2 regions of the Planococcus rifietoensis genome follow, and region 2 is predicted to be linked to the other one. Evidence: riboswitches for the same ligand, from Rfam matches in the RefSeq annotation. Region 2 holds a riboswitch; the other holds the start of a gene.
What was found. A riboswitch is a leader RNA that binds a small molecule or an ion and turns the genes downstream of it on or off. The one in region 2 is predicted to bind S-adenosylmethionine.
Positions count from the first base shown of each region.

Region 1 (7,535 bases), 560 kb from region 2:
ATGCGGCCACCGCCAAGAAAAAGGAAATCTTCGCGCTCAGGACTGCAACGGGCATGGTGTTCCAGCAATACAACCTGTTCAAGAATCTGACTGTGCTGCAAAATGTCTCCGTCGGTTTGACGAGCGTCAAGCGGATGAAAAAAGACGCTGCTGACAAGAAAGGCATCGAGATGCTCGAGCAGGTCGGCTTGTCGTCTAAACTGAGCCATTACCCTGCGCAATTGTCCGGAGGCCAGCAGCAGCGTGTCGGCATCGCCCGTGCGCTGGCTTTGGACCCGGAAGTGCTGTTATTCGACGAACCGACTTCTTCATTGGACCCTGAACTGGTCGATGAAGTATTGGCCACCATCCGCCGCGTCGCGGACACCGGAAAAACGATGTTCATCGTGACCCATGAATTGAGTTTTGCGCGGGAAATTTCGGACCGCGTCATCTTTATGGAAGACGGCGTCATTATTGAGCAAGGCACGGCTGAGCAAATTTTCACTGAGCCCGCCGTTGAAAGAACGAGACAATTTTTAGGGAAAGCCGTCCAAGGCTGAGGGAATAAAGTGAAACGACTGAGAGCGGAAGGATGGTTTGGAATGAACCCGATTGAACAGATATTGAACGAGTTCCCGGTCCTCATCGTGGACGGGGCTATGGCGACAGAACTTGAAAACTATGGATGCAATTTAAATGATTCTTTATGGTCAGCGAAAATATTGATGGAAAATCCGGAGTTAATCAAGAAAGTGCATGTGGATTATTTCCAGGCTGGGGCGGATTGTGCCATTACGGCCAGTTACCAGGCGACTATTGAAGGCTATCAGGAGAGAGGGCTGACAGAATCACAAGCGATCGCATTGATCACGAAGTCTGTCGAGTTGGCAACACAAGCGCGCGACGAGTTTTGGGGCGCTGCAGCGGATCGCTCGGACAGGCCCAAGCCTTTAGTGGCGGCATCAGTCGGCCCGTACGGCGCATTTTTATCGGACGGGTCTGAATACCGCGGCGGCTATGCGATTGGCGAAGAGCAATTGGCCGCATTTCATAGAGAGCGCATCCGGGTGCTGGTGGAAGCAGGAGCGGATATTTTAGCGTGCGAAACTTTGCCGTGCCTTGCGGAAGCGAAAGCGATCGTGAGCGTGCTGGAAGAATTCCCGCAAGTGTCTGCCTGGTTCACATTCAGTGCGAAAGATGAGTTCCATATCAGCGACGGGGAGCGGATCGCGGATTGTGCAAAATGGCTCGAGCAACAACCGCAAGTGGCGGCAATCGGCATTAATTGCACAGCTCCGCAGTTTATCGAATCCTTGATCCAGGAAGTGAAAAGCGCGTCTTCCAAACCGGTCATCGTTTATCCGAATTCCGGCGCCACTTACGACCCGATAAGCAAAACCTGGAGCGAAGAACCGTCAGCTGGTGCGTTTTCAGCTAATTCGAAAGCCTGGCATAAAGCAGGAGCAGATATCATCGGCGGCTGTTGCAGCACGACTCCCGATGATATTGCAGCGATCGCCTCGTGGGCGCGCCAAGGGAAGGCTTCGGAAGTTTAAGGCAGCTCCTGATGCGGGTGATCGTTCATTTTATAAAACCTAGTTGACAAGTAGGTTTTAAATATAGTCTAATGTGAATAAGCTTTTTTCGCATTACTTCACATTAAAGGCAGCTAGTGGGCCTCCTGATTTTTAAACAGCTGAAGGAGGGATTGCATGAACGAACAATATCCTGTCATCCAAGGGGCGGAAGCCTTCTTTCTGAAAGGCGGCGGCACCGGCATCCTACTGTGCCACGGGTTTCTCGGCACGCCGCAAAGCGTTAGGGAGTTAGGCGAAGCGCTCGGCAAGCAAGGCTATACGGTTTCCTGTCCGCGGCTGCCAGGCCATGGCACCCATTTCAAGGACCTGCAACCATTCTCTAATGAGGACTGGTTCCAGAGTGTCGAGCAGGCCTATTTAGAACTCAAGCAAACATGCACATCGGTCTTTGTCATTGGGCAATCGATGGGCGGCACCTTGAGCTTGGATCTGGCCAGCCGCCATTCTGAAATCCGTGGCATCGCGTTGATCAATCCGGCGATCGACATCCCGCAGTTTGAAACTTACCGCAGCCGCCCGGCCCATGCTTACGTCACAGAAGATGCGCCCGATATTAAAAAAGCGGATGCGGTGGAAATCACTTACGGGCAAGCGCCGGTCAAAGCGTATCAGCAATTGCTCGGCTATATGGATGCTGTCCGCGCAAAGCTCGGCGAAGTCCACTGCCCGGTCGTGTGTTTCCAGTCGCTTGAAGATCATGTCGTACCGCCAGCCAACACCGATTATATTCTCGGCAAGGTCGGTTCAGAACACGCGTTCAAGCACGAACTCCATAATTCCTATCACATCGCTTCCATGGACCATGAATTGGATTTTATCGTCGCCAAATCTATTGAATGGATCGAACAGTCGAGTGTTTTGCCGGCAGGACGGCAAGCGTAAACCAAATCGAATTTCAGCGTCATGTAAATAAATTCAATTTCTTCAAAATAATGTTGACAAGCTGGATCAAGGGCCGTAACATGAACTTTACAATTTAATCATCTTATCGAGATTGACTGAGGGACTGGCCCTGAGACGTCAAAGCAGCAGACCGCAATGCGGCACTGTGCTAATTCCTTGTACCGCGCGTACAGAGATAAGAGAGGCGATCGAACGTATGAAACCACTCCTCTTCTTGTCGAAAAGAAGAAGGGGTTTTTTTATTACGTTAAAACCAAGTAAACAGGTAAGATAAATTATTTTTGGCGAAGGAGGTGCCTTCAGTGGACAAATGGTTTTCGAAATACCGTCGGAGCTTGAGCGGCAGATTGGCGCATCAACACTTCGACGCTTCATTGAAAATCTGGGAACTTGGATAGGCTTTTAAGCAGTTGCATACATACTCGAGGCATCATTATTTTTTAAATCATAAGGAGGAACATCGTGAAGAATATCATCTTTTTAGTTATCACGTTAATTGCACTTATCGGATTGGCCGGTTGTTCCGGCAGTGAAGCAAGCCCATCAGATTCAGGCGCAGCTTCAGAACCTGTAGAAGGCGGAGAATTGAATGTGGCGATCGGCGCAGATCCGAACACGCTCGATTGGATGTATACAGGGGAAAGTGCCGCTCGCAAAATCGGCTGGCATATTTATGAAGGCTTGTTTGCCTTGAACCAGGATTTTGAAGCGGCACCGCTGCTCGCGGAAGATTATGAAGTGAGCGAAGACGGAAAAACCTACACGATTAATTTGCGTGAAGGCGTAACTTTCCATAACGGGGAACCAGTAACGGCAGAAGATGCCAAAGCGTCCATCGAACGTTGGCTGAAAGTGTCATCTGTCGGCAAGATCACCAACGACCACGTGGAGTCCGTAGAAGCAGACGGCTCGCAATTGACCATTCAATTGAACAAAGCCTATAGCTCCTTGCTTTCCGATTTGGCTGCCCCGAAATCGGCTGCAGTCGTCTTGCCGAAAGCAATCGCTGAAGCGGCCGGCGAAAAGCCGCTCGACCATGACCAGTATATCGGCACCGGGCCTTTCCAGTTTGATTCGTGGAAGCGCGGCGATGAAATCGTACTTTCCAAATACGACGACTATGCATCCAGAACCGATGAGACAAGCGGTTTGACGGGAGAGAAAAAAGCGTATGTGGATTCGGTCCATTTCAAGATCGTCAAAGACCCTCAAGTGGTGGTTAATGGCTTGAAAACCGGGCTTTACGATTTCGGCGATGAAGTGCCGCTCGATTTGTACGAAGTGATTGAAAGCACGCCGAATATCGAAGCAGGCACCGCCACTAACGGCTATACGGTGTTGACGCCGGATAAATCGGAAGCGCCTTTCGATGACTTGCAAGTGCGCCAGGCATTGAACGCTGCACTCGATAAAGAAGCGATTGCCAAAGCAACATACGGCAACGAGGAATTTTACGAATTGGACGGCGCGTTGTTTACGCCGAACCAAACTGCCCTGTATTCGGAAGAAAACACAGACGGCTTCCTATCCTACGATGTGGATGAAGCGAAACGCTTATTGGAAGAAAGCAGCTACGACGGTGAGCCGATCAAAATTATCTTCTCAAGCGATTCCAACGACTATAAGAAAATTGCCGAGATCGCTGAACAGCAGCTTGAAGCAGCCGGCTTTGCGGTCGAGCTGGAATCCTATGAATGGGCAACATACCTTGAGAAATGGGGAGAGGCTACCAATTGGGATCTCGTTGTCGTCGGATGGTCCCCGTTCTTCTCGCCGAACCAGGCAGGCATGTTGAGCCAGGATTCGAACAGCAGCGGCTGGTACAACAGCGAGAAATGGCAGGAGCAAATCGCCCAGTGGGCACAAGCGGAATCCGAGGAAGAGCGACAGCAGATCCTCGCCGGCTTGAACGAAACGCTCTACGAAGAATTGCCGTTTGAAAAAGTGACGAACATCTCGAACTTGAATGCGCGCACAACCGATATCCACGACTATAGCGAATGGTACGGCCCGCGCTTCTGGAATACGTATAAAACCAATTAAAAACGAGCCATCAAACAGGATAACTAAGAGAAGAAAATCGTCAGGAACGATGCTGGCGATTTTCTTCCTTTTATGGAGAAGGGGGAACACGCAATGCTGAACTACACGATTCGCCGGTTGTTGTCGGTGATTCCCGTCATGCTGGTCGTCAGTGTCATCGTCTTTATGATCGTGCATTTGACTCCCGGTAACCCGGCGTTTCTCATTTTAGGAGAAGACAGTTCACCGGAAGCGATTGCTGATTTGGAGCGTGAACTGGGCTTGGACCAAGCGCTTTATGTCCAATTCTTCAATTGGTTTTCACAAGTCATCACGGGGGATCTCGGAACTTCCGTTTACTCTTCGCAATCGGTGACCTCGCTGATCGCTGAGAATTTCGGGCCGACCTTCAGCTTGATGGCGCTGTCGACGGTGATTTTGCTCGCCATTGCCATTCCAGTGGCGATCCTCATCGTCGCGCTGCGCAAGACCGTCTTGGATCCGATCTTCACATCGGTTTCCTTGTTCGGCGTATCCGTCCCGGAATTCTGGCTCGCGACGCTATTGGTGCTTGGCTTCGGCGTTGCGCTGCCGATCTTTCCGGTGGCCGGCTATGTGCCGTTTGCGGAAGGGGCGGATGCATGGCTTCACCATATTTTGCTGCCGTCGTTTGTACTAGCGATCGTCGAAGTGGGCATCATCGCGCGGATGCTGCGCGACAGCATGCTCGATTCGGTCAATCAGGATTACATCAAAACGGCGCGCGCGAAAGGCGTAAAGGAACGTGAAGTATTGATGCGCCATGTCTTCGTCAATGCCTTGATCCCGACGACGACGGTACTCGGCGCTACCGTGGCCGGCTTGCTTGGCGGCACGGTCATCATCGAGACTTTGTTCACGATTCCGGGCATCGGCCAGCTCTTGGTCGATTCCATCCACCGGCGCGATTACCCAGTCGTCCAGGGAATTGTGCTGTTCATTGCCGGTATTTATGTATTCGTCAATTTATTGGTGGATTTGCTCTACACGTTCCTCGATCCGCGCATCCGCTATGATTGACTATTTGGAAGGAGACGAAACCGATGTTTACTAAGAAAACGAATCTATTGGCGATGGCCATGCTGGTACTTGTCGCGCTTGCGGCGATCACCGCCAGTTCCTGGCTGCCTTTCTCGCCGGCCGCGATTTCCCCGGAACAGCGCTTGACCGGCCCTTCGGCGGCGCATTGGTTCGGCACCGATGATTTCGGTCGCGACATTTTCTCGCGGACCATCGTCGCCGCCCGGGTGTCCTTGTCTGTCGGCGTCATCGTTGCGGTGCTGTCGACGGTAATCGGCACCGTGATCGGCTTGATTTCCGGTTACTTCCGTAAAGTGGATTTCGTGCTGATGCGAATCATCGATGGCTTTCTGGCGTTTCCGGCACTGATCCTTGCGCTGGCGCTGGTCGCGGCACTTGGCGGCAGCATCACCAATATCATCATCGCTTTGACGCTGGCGTTTTTCCCGGTCATGGCGAGAGTCGTCCGTTCGGCGACGCTGCAAGTGAAAAACCAATCCTATATCGAAGCCGCCCAGACGACCGGGTCGAGCCATGCGGTGATTATCACCAAATACATATTGCCGAATATCTTGTCCCCAGTCATTGTCCAAAGCACCTTTATTTTTGCGAAAGCGATTTTAGCGGAAGCGGCGCTCAGCTTTCTCGGCGTGGGGGTTAACCCGTCAACGCCGACCTGGGGCAATATGCTGCAGGAAGCACAGATTTACGTGACCATCGCGCCTTGGTATTCCATTTTCCCGGGCCTTGCGATTGTCATCACCGTTCTGGCTTTGAACTTGCTCGGCGATGGGCTAAGAGACAGTTTTAATCCACATCAAGCGAAACGCAAGCGCAAAACGAAGCTTGCCTGAAAGGGGTATTCGAATGCTGCAAGTAGATAATCTTCATGTCCATCTCGATACACCGGGCGGCCTCGTGAAAGCGGTCGACGGCGTGTCCTTCTCCATCCAAAAAGGAGAGACCATCGGCATCGTTGGGGAGTCGGGGAGCGGCAAAAGCGTGCTTGCCCATTCCTTGATGAAGCTCAATCCGGAACCGCCTGCACTGTATCCACAAGGCACGATTCATTTTGAAGGCCAGCCGGTATTGAAAATGTGCAAAACGGAACTGAGAAAACTGCGGGGCAACGACATCGCCATGATTTTTCAGGATCCGATGTCGAGCTTGAATCCCGTCTCCAAAATCGGCAAGCAATTGATCGAAGCCATACAAGCGCATCAAAAACGTCCGAAACAGCAAGCGCGCGAAAAAGCGATCGAGTTATTGGAAGACGTCGGCATTGCCGATGCCAAAGCGCGCATGAACAGCTACCCGCATCAATTCTCGGGTGGGATGCGTCAGCGTGTGTTGATCGCCATGGCGCTTGCTTCCAATCCGAAACTATTGATTGCGGATGAGCCGACGACGGCGCTGGATGTCACGATACAGGCGCAAGTTTTGGATTTACTGAAGGGCATCCAGGAAAAATACGGCACAGCCATTCTCGTCATCACCCACGACCTCGGCGTCGTGGCCCATTTGGCTGACCGCATCCTGGTCATGTATGCCGGGAAAATCGTTGAATCGGGAAGTGCTGAAGATATCTTCTATAGAACGTCGATGCCGTATACGTGGTCGCTCTTGCGTTCGGTCCCGGTCATTCTGGAAGGCGGCCCAGAGCGGCTCATCCCGATCGACGGGCAGCCGCCGAGTTTGATCGACCGGCCGGCAGGATGCGCGTTCGAACCGAGATGCCCGTTCGCACGGGACGCATGCCGGCAAGTTGATCCGCCGCTGGAGCATCGCGAAGACAATCATTCGGCAGCGTGCATTCTCCCAAGCAATGAATTCGAAGAACAGAAAAAGCAATTGGAAGGGGTGCTGACAACATGAGCGCATTATTGGATATTAAAGGGCTGCATGTCCATTTCCCCGTAAAAAAAGGCTTGTTGCAGCGCGACAAAAGCTACGTCAAAGCGCTTAACGGCA
Region 1 covers NZ_CP013659.2:3,112,982-3,120,516, reverse strand. Annotated here, with positions in the region: gene AUC31_RS15500 (amino acid ABC transporter ATP-binding protein) at 1-542, shown strand, start outside; gene mmuM (homocysteine S-methyltransferase) at 585-1,538, shown strand; gene AUC31_RS15490 (alpha/beta hydrolase) at 1,695-2,462, shown strand; SAM riboswitch class I at 2,563-2,665, shown strand; gene AUC31_RS15485 (ABC transporter substrate-binding protein) at 2,946-4,526, shown strand; gene AUC31_RS15480 (ABC transporter permease) at 4,620-5,564, shown strand; gene AUC31_RS15475 (ABC transporter permease) at 5,588-6,418, shown strand; gene AUC31_RS15470 (ABC transporter ATP-binding protein) at 6,432-7,439, shown strand; gene AUC31_RS15465 (ABC transporter ATP-binding protein) at 7,436-7,535, shown strand, end outside.
Region 1: it holds a riboswitch for S-adenosylmethionine, as region 2 does, so the genes downstream of both, AUC31_RS15485 (ABC transporter substrate-binding protein) here and AUC31_RS12635 (O-acetylhomoserine aminocarboxypropyltransferase/cysteine synthase family protein) in region 2, are expected to answer to the same signal.

Region 2 (7,535 bases):
AGAAACGCGATGGTCGGCCCTGGCTTTTGGCTGTCGCGGACCGCGTAAAAGGCAGTGTGGTGGCCAGCGACACCGTCTTCCACCTGGAATCCGGCTTCTTCAAGCAATCCGGTCAACAGTCCGCTCGCGAACACTTCTTCGTTGCCAATTTCCGGATTTTCATGGATGGCATGGCTGATGCGTAAATACTGTGCACGGTTCTTGTCGATCGATTCCGTAATCGTCTCGCGCGCTTCGCTAATGATGGTCATGTAATCGTCCCCCTCAAATGAAATTTCTTTTTTTAACAGCATGCAATTGCAAATCGTTTGTTTTCTTATTGGTAATCGACTAATTCTTCAACCGAAACAAAAGTCGGGATTTGAGCGCCTTCTGTGTGCTCGATGACAAATTCAGCTGTGTCTTCTTCCTGGTACAATTCAACGATGCGCTGATACGCTTCGTTATCTTCCTGGCCTTTTTGCGCGGCGATCAAGTTGATATAAGGTTTTGCCGTATCGCTTTCACGGGCAATTGGATCTTCTGTCGGATTCAATCCTGCATCCACTGCAATGCCGTTGTTGACGATGGAAGCAGCGACGTCAGCCATAGCGCGCGGCGTATGGGCGGAAGTCATCGGGACAACTTCAATGTTTTTCGGGTTGTCGATGATGTCTTCTTCCGTTCCAGTCAACCCGGCATCGTCGGATAACGTGATGAGCCCGGATTCATCGAGCAAGAGGAGTGCACGGCCCATGTTGGTTGCTTCATTCGGCATCGCGATTTGGGCGCCTTCTGGAAGTTCTTCGATCGATTCGTATTTATCGGAATACAAGCCCATCGGCGCAATGACGGTAGAGCCGATCGGCACGATGTCGACATTATGCTCTTCGACAAACTCATCGAAATACGAGATGGTCTGGAAGGCATTCAAGTCGAGTTCGCCTTCAGCGAGTGCCAAGTTAGGCGCCACATAATCCGAGAACGTGATGATGTCGAGCTCGATGCCTTCTTCAGCGGCTTTGTCGCCGACATAATCCCAAATGGTCGTGTCCGATCCACTGATACCAAGTGTCACTTTCGTGGTTTCGCCGGCTGAGCTATCGTCTCCACATGCGCCGAGAAGCGCGGCAATGCCTGCTGTTGCTAAAAGAGCTGTAATTTTTTTCATGATGAAATCCTCCAATGGGTTTTTAAAGTAGTGGTGCTGGTGAATGAACCACCTTATTGAGTTTGTTTAACGTGAATTAAAGGACTTAGCTCCGGCGTACTCTGCGGGACATGAGGTTGCCGAGTGATTGAACGCCTTGGACAAGGACGACCAGAATGGCAACAGTCAAGAGCATGACCACCGTGTCGAAGCGCTGATATCCGTAAGTGATGGCCAAGTCGCCGAGTCCGCCGCCTCCAATCGCGCCAGCCATTGCGGATGCGCCGATCAAGCCGACGATAGCGATGGTCAATGCGAGGACAAGGGAGCTGAGCGCTTCCGGGATAAGGAAGCGGAAAATGATCTGGCCGGGAGAAGCGCCCATCGCCTGGGCTGCTTCGATGACGCCTTTATCGACTTCGAGCAATGAATTCTCGATGAGTCGGGCGATGTAAGGCCCAGCATAAAATACCAATGGCACGATGGCTGCGGCTGTGCCGATCGATGTGCCGACAATGATGCGCGTTAGTGGAATGATGGCGACCATCAAGATGATGAACGGAACCGAACGGAAGATATTGATGACGATGTTCAATACGTTAAATACGGCTTCATTTTCGAGCAGGTGGCCTTTTCGTGTGACGACCAGCAAGATGCCGAGCGGCAAGCCGATGAAGAGCGAGAAAACGAATGATGCACCCGTCATGTAAAGCGTCTCCCATAAAGCTTCTAGAATTTGCGATTGATCAACCTGCATGTTGCTGCACCTCCTCTACTTGGATGTTATCGTTTCGGATCGAGGCGAGTGCGCGGTCGATTTCTGCATGAGCGCCGTCGAACTCCACAATCAAGTTGCCGTATGGAATGCCTTGAAGTTCTGTAATGTTGCCGAACAAAACATTCAAATCGAGCTGGAATTCGCGTGAAACCCGTGACATGAATGGCTGGCCGACTGAATTCCCGGTAAACTGCACCCGGTAGATTGGGCGTGTCCCGTCGTTGTGGCGGATTTGCTCAAGGAGCGAATCTGGCAATTCATCGTTCATGACAGAACGGACGAAACGTTTCGTCGTCGCGTGCTGGGGATTGGTAAACACTTCAAATACGCTGCCTTGTTCGATGACACGTCCTTCTTCGAGAACGGCCACTTTGTCGCAGATTTCCCGGATGACGCCCATCTCGTGGGTGATGAGCAAGATGGTGATGTTGTATTCCTGGTTGATGCGGCGCAGCAGATCCAGGATGGACTGGGTCGTCTGCGGGTCGAGCGCTGACGTTGCTTCATCGCATAGCAGTATGGACGGGTTGGTGGCGAGTGCTCTTGCAATGCCGATGCGCTGCTTTTGCCCGCCGGATAATTGATCCGGGTATTTTTTCGCTTGGTCGGCAAGCCCGACAAACTCCAATAGTTCCGCCACTTTTCGGTCAATTTCCGCTTTTGGTGTCTTGGCGAGAATCAGCGGCATCGCGATATTATGGTGTACGGTTTTCGAGTTCAGCAAATTGAAATGCTGGAAGATCATGCCGATGTCTTTTCGTGTATCGCGGATTTTGCGTGCGCTTAAAGTGGAAATGTCCTCTCCATGGATGAGCACGCGTCCTGTTGATGGGCGCTCGAGCAAATTCACCGTGCGGATCAACGAGCTTTTCCCTGCGCCGCTAAATCCGATGACGCCGTAAATTTCCCCGGTCTCGACGGTCAAATCAATGCCGTTGAGCGCATGGACTTCTTGCTTGCCGGATACGTAAGTTTTCTTGACTGCTTCAAATTGAATCATGGTGTCCCTCCTGTGGCTGCAAATAACGATTCGAATGAGTGCGAACGAACACTTTCTTGAAATAACAACAAAAAGCCCTCTTTTTTCTTATACGCAAGAAAAAAGAGGGCTCCAAAATATGAAACCATCTCATTCTCATCTTCCAAATGCCGAAGCATTTGCAGGAATTAGCACAGTTTTCGCTGATTTGCGAATCTGCTGCCGAAACGTCATAGGGCCTGTCCCTCGATTTCTCTGGATAAGAAAGTGATGTAAGCTATTCAATTCGTGATTCCTACTCTATTTCGAAATAGCGAAAAAGTCAACAGCTTTGACGTAGTTTTTTTTCGGGAGATAAGCTACTTATAGTAGTTAAAATTTTTAGAAAAATATCCTTGACTTTAACCAGGGCTGTCCTCTATACTTTTCCACAAGCAAAAAAATAACTGAATACTCTTATCACGAGAGGCGGAGGGAATAGGCCCTACGATGCCCGGCAACCAACAGGCTCATGTCTGGAAAGGTGCTAAATCCTACAGCGCGCATTTGCGTCGCTGAAAGATAAGAGGAGGCAAATCCGTATATAACGGCCCTCTTCTTTCTGAAGAGGGTCTTTTTGTGTCCTCCTCATACCGAACAAAACTATTACAAAAAACAGGAGGAATTGACAATGACAAACTTCAAACCAGAAACTCTTCTATTACACGGTGGCCAAGAACCAGATCCAGTGACTGGCGCTCGCGGCGTACCGGTCCATAAAACGACTTCTTATGTATTCAAAGATACCGAGCACGCACAAAACCTATTTGGCTTGAAAGAGACAGGCAATATCTATTCGCGCATCATGAATCCAACAGTTGATGTGTTCGAACAGCGCGTCGCACTTCTTGAAGGCGGGACCGCTGCAGTGGCTTTGTCATCAGGAATGGCAGCCATTGCATTCTCAGTATTGAATGTAGCTGAAGCGGGAGATGAAATCATTGCTGATAGCAACCTATACGGTGGAACTTACAATTTATTCGCCAACACATTGCCGCGCTACGGCATTAACGTAAAATTCGTCGATGCCACCGATCCTGAAAATTTCCGTGCAGCGATTACCGACAAGACGAAAGCCTTGTTCGGTGAAATCATCGGAAATCCAAGCTTGAACGTGTTCGACGTCGAGCGGGTAGCTAATATCGCCCATGAAAACGGGGTTCCGCTGTTGATCGATAATACATTCGCATCGCCTTTCGTCAGCAACCCGATCGAATTCGGTGCAGACGTGGTCATCCATTCCGCTACGAAATGGATCGGCGGGCACGGAACGACAATCGGCGGCGTAGCGGTTGATGCCGGACGGTTCAACTGGGACAATCCGCGCTTCCCGAATTACACGGAGCCGGATGAAACCTACCATGGCATCCGTTTCGGAATTGATGTGCCGGAAGCGGCATTCGCGACGAAATTACGCGTCCAGCTATTGCGCGATTTCGGCCCGTCGCTCAGTGCGGACAGCGCCCATGCACTGCTTCAGGGACTTGAAACCTTGCATCTGCGGATTCCACGCCACGCGACGAATGCGCAAAAGGTCGCTGAATATTTGAAAGACCATCCGCAAGTCGAGTGGGTCAATTACCTTGGCCTCGAAGGACATCCATCCAAAGCACTTGCTGATAAATATTTGAAAGACAGCTATGGTTCGATCGTCAACTTCGGCATCAAAGGCGGACGGGAAGCCGGCCGCAAAGTAATCGATGGCGTTAATTTATGGTCGCACGTGGCGAATGTCGGTGATGCCAAATCATTGATCATCCACCCGGCGTCAACAACTCACCAGCAATTGACAGCAGAAGAACTGAAAAATTCAGGCGTTACGGAAGAATTGATCCGTTTGTCTGTAGGATTGGAAAACCACGAAGATTTAATCGCTGATTTGGAGCAAGCGATCCAAGCGGCAGTACTCGAGAACGCGTAAGGAGGGATTCGGATGACGACAGTATCCATCGGCCAGCTAAAACTTGAATCAGGTCAACTATTGCGCGAAGTGGAATTGGCGTATGAACGCGTCGGAGACAGTTCTGCGCCGGCGATTCTGGTTTGCCATGCGCTGACGGGCGATCAATATGCAGTGGGAACTGCAGATCAACCAGGCTGGTGGGCAGGGCTGATCGGCCCAGGAAAAGCGGTGGATACCGGGCAGTTCCAAGCCATCACGTTCAATGTACTCGGCGGCTGCAACGGTTCGACCGGCCCGCTTTCGATCAACCCGGAAACCGGTGAACCTTACCGAGCGTCATTTCCTGAACTGACCATCCGGGACATGGTGAGAGCGGAACGAAAAGCCCTGGAAGCTTTGGGCATCAACCATTTGGCAGCGGTGATCGGCGGTTCGCTCGGTGGCATGAAAACCTTGGAATGGGCAAAGCTCTATCCAGAGTTTCTGGATACGGCCATTGCACTTGCCGTAACGCCATATTATGGAGATTATGGTGTGGCATTCAATCACATCGGCATCCAGGCAATCGAAAACGATCCCGAGTTCCAATCAGGCAATTATCATCCGGAAACCAGGCTGAAAGGATTCGAAATCGCGCGCATGGCCGGCATGGTGACATACCGGAGCAGTCAATTATTCAATGGCCGCTTCGGCCGTTCGCGCTGCGGGGAAGAATTTGAAGTTCAATCCTATTTGGATTACCAGGGGCGTAAATTGGCAGGACGCTTTGACCCGAATAGTTATCTCATTTTGCTGAAAGCCATGAACACACACGATGTGGAAGAGGCGGAATTAGCCGCAGAGCTGTTATCGATTTCCTATAGCCACGATTTATTGTACCCGGGAGAATTGATGATTCCTTGGGTCGAAAATCAACCGAATGCGAAATGGGAGAAAATCGAAACGGATTTTGGCCACGACGGATTTTTGGTGGAATTTGAGAAATGGGCCCATCATGTACAAGCCCAGTTGCAGAAAACGGTGAATGCCAAAAGCCATGTATTAGCATAAACTTGTTCATCAAAAAAAGATCGAAGCCTAAATGGCTCCGATCTTTTTTGCGTTTCGTCAATCCTCGTCTTTAATATCGATATCATCAGGGATTGGCGTAGCGCGCCACTCTTCCAGCTCCAGTTTGGCAACTTCCAGCTGTTGGAAATGGCTTTCGAATTGGGAGGTGTTGATCAAGTATTGTTCTCCGTCATGGACTGCGCGAATCCGGCCTTCAAGTACGTAGCGGTTGACTTGCTCTTCCGGCATCGACAAAAAAACGGCAGTTTCCGGGACTGTCATATACATGCGATCGCCTCCTCTTTTTCTTTCTATTATAAAGCTATTTGAACCCTATCTCAAACCATCCGTGCCGTGGTATGTTTAGAAGAGTGGACGAATTTTCCATAATCTAGTACAAGCATGGGCGTTTTCCAGCTATGCTTTAAAACATATAAAACTTTACAGAGAGAAAGCGGTGGAAACTGATGCAAATGAAAGCATACATATGGGTATTATTCGCGGCAATGCTTTGGGGAACGACAGGGACAGCGCAGACTTTTCTAGTGGGAGAAGCCCATCCGTTGACAATCGGGGCAGCGCGCCTTGCAATCGGCGGTTTTGGCCTTCTAATCTTTGTGTGGATTTCAGGCCAGTTAAAGGGCGCACAAATTCCGTGGCTTTGGGTCGGGCTTTCGGCATTGTGCATGGCCTTGTTCCAGCCGTTCTTTTTTTCGGCCGTCCAATTGACGGGAGTTGCGATCGGAACCGTCGTGGCAATCGGTAGTGCACCCGCTTTTTCGGGAATATTGGAAGCGCTCATCTTGAAGCGCAAGCCCGATCGCGTATGGGTATTTTCAAGCGTCTTATCGGTCGTCGGCTGTATTTTGCTTTTTGCGAACCGAGACAGTTATATCGTCGATCCACTCGGCGTGTTGCTGGGCTTGCTAGCAGGATTGGCGTTTGCAGGATACGCCATGTTCAGCAAGAATGTCTTAGGCCTCATGGAAGTCGTGCCTGCAGTTGCGGTGGTTTTTTCGCTTAGCGGTCTCGGTTTAGTACCGTTCCTGTTTTTCCTGGATATCGGCTATTTAGCGTTGCCGCAAAACTTGGTGATAGTGGCTTATTTAGGCCTTGCTGCAACGAGCCTCGCTTATTTATTGTTTTCGAGCGGATTGAAAGCCATTCCTTCCTCTTCTGCGGTCACTCTATCATTGGCAGAGCCGCTGACAGCTTCTGTATTGGGAGTTGCTGTAGTCGGTGAAGCGTTAAGCGGACAGTCTTGGATTGGGGTCGTTTTGTTGATTGGCGGCATTGCACTGCTCGCATTCGGCAAAAACCGCAAAGCTTAAGAATTTCTTCAGAATTTGAATGAGCTTCGCTTAAGAATTTCACTTTATACTTAAGCCAGAAATGAAAAGAGGTGGGACGTGTGGAACAGCTGACAGTCATGGTGGCAGATGATGACCAGGAAATCCGGGAAGGCATCAGCATCTATTTGAAAAATGAAGGCTTTCTGGTCGTAGGGGCTGCAGATGGACAGGAAGCACTCGATTTGTTGGAAACGACGCAAGTGCATCTGGTCATCATGGATATCATGATGCCGAAACTTGACGGCATCCATTCGACATTTAAGATTCGTGAAAAACGCAATATCCCGATCATCATGCTGAGTGCC
Region 2 covers NZ_CP013659.2:2,556,847-2,564,381, reverse strand. Annotated here, with positions in the region: gene AUC31_RS12655 (M20 family metallopeptidase) at 1-251, opposite strand, end outside; gene AUC31_RS12650 (MetQ/NlpA family ABC transporter substrate-binding protein) at 317-1,150, opposite strand; gene AUC31_RS12645 (methionine ABC transporter permease) at 1,236-1,886, opposite strand; gene AUC31_RS12640 (methionine ABC transporter ATP-binding protein) at 1,876-2,907, opposite strand; SAM riboswitch class I at 3,040-3,152, opposite strand; SAM riboswitch class I at 3,340-3,454, shown strand; gene AUC31_RS12635 (O-acetylhomoserine aminocarboxypropyltransferase/cysteine synthase family protein) at 3,557-4,846, shown strand; gene metX (homoserine O-acetyltransferase MetX) at 4,859-5,878, shown strand; gene AUC31_RS12625 (helix-turn-helix domain-containing protein) at 5,936-6,166, opposite strand; gene AUC31_RS12620 (EamA family transporter) at 6,346-7,209, shown strand; gene AUC31_RS12615 (response regulator transcription factor) at 7,290-7,535, shown strand, end outside.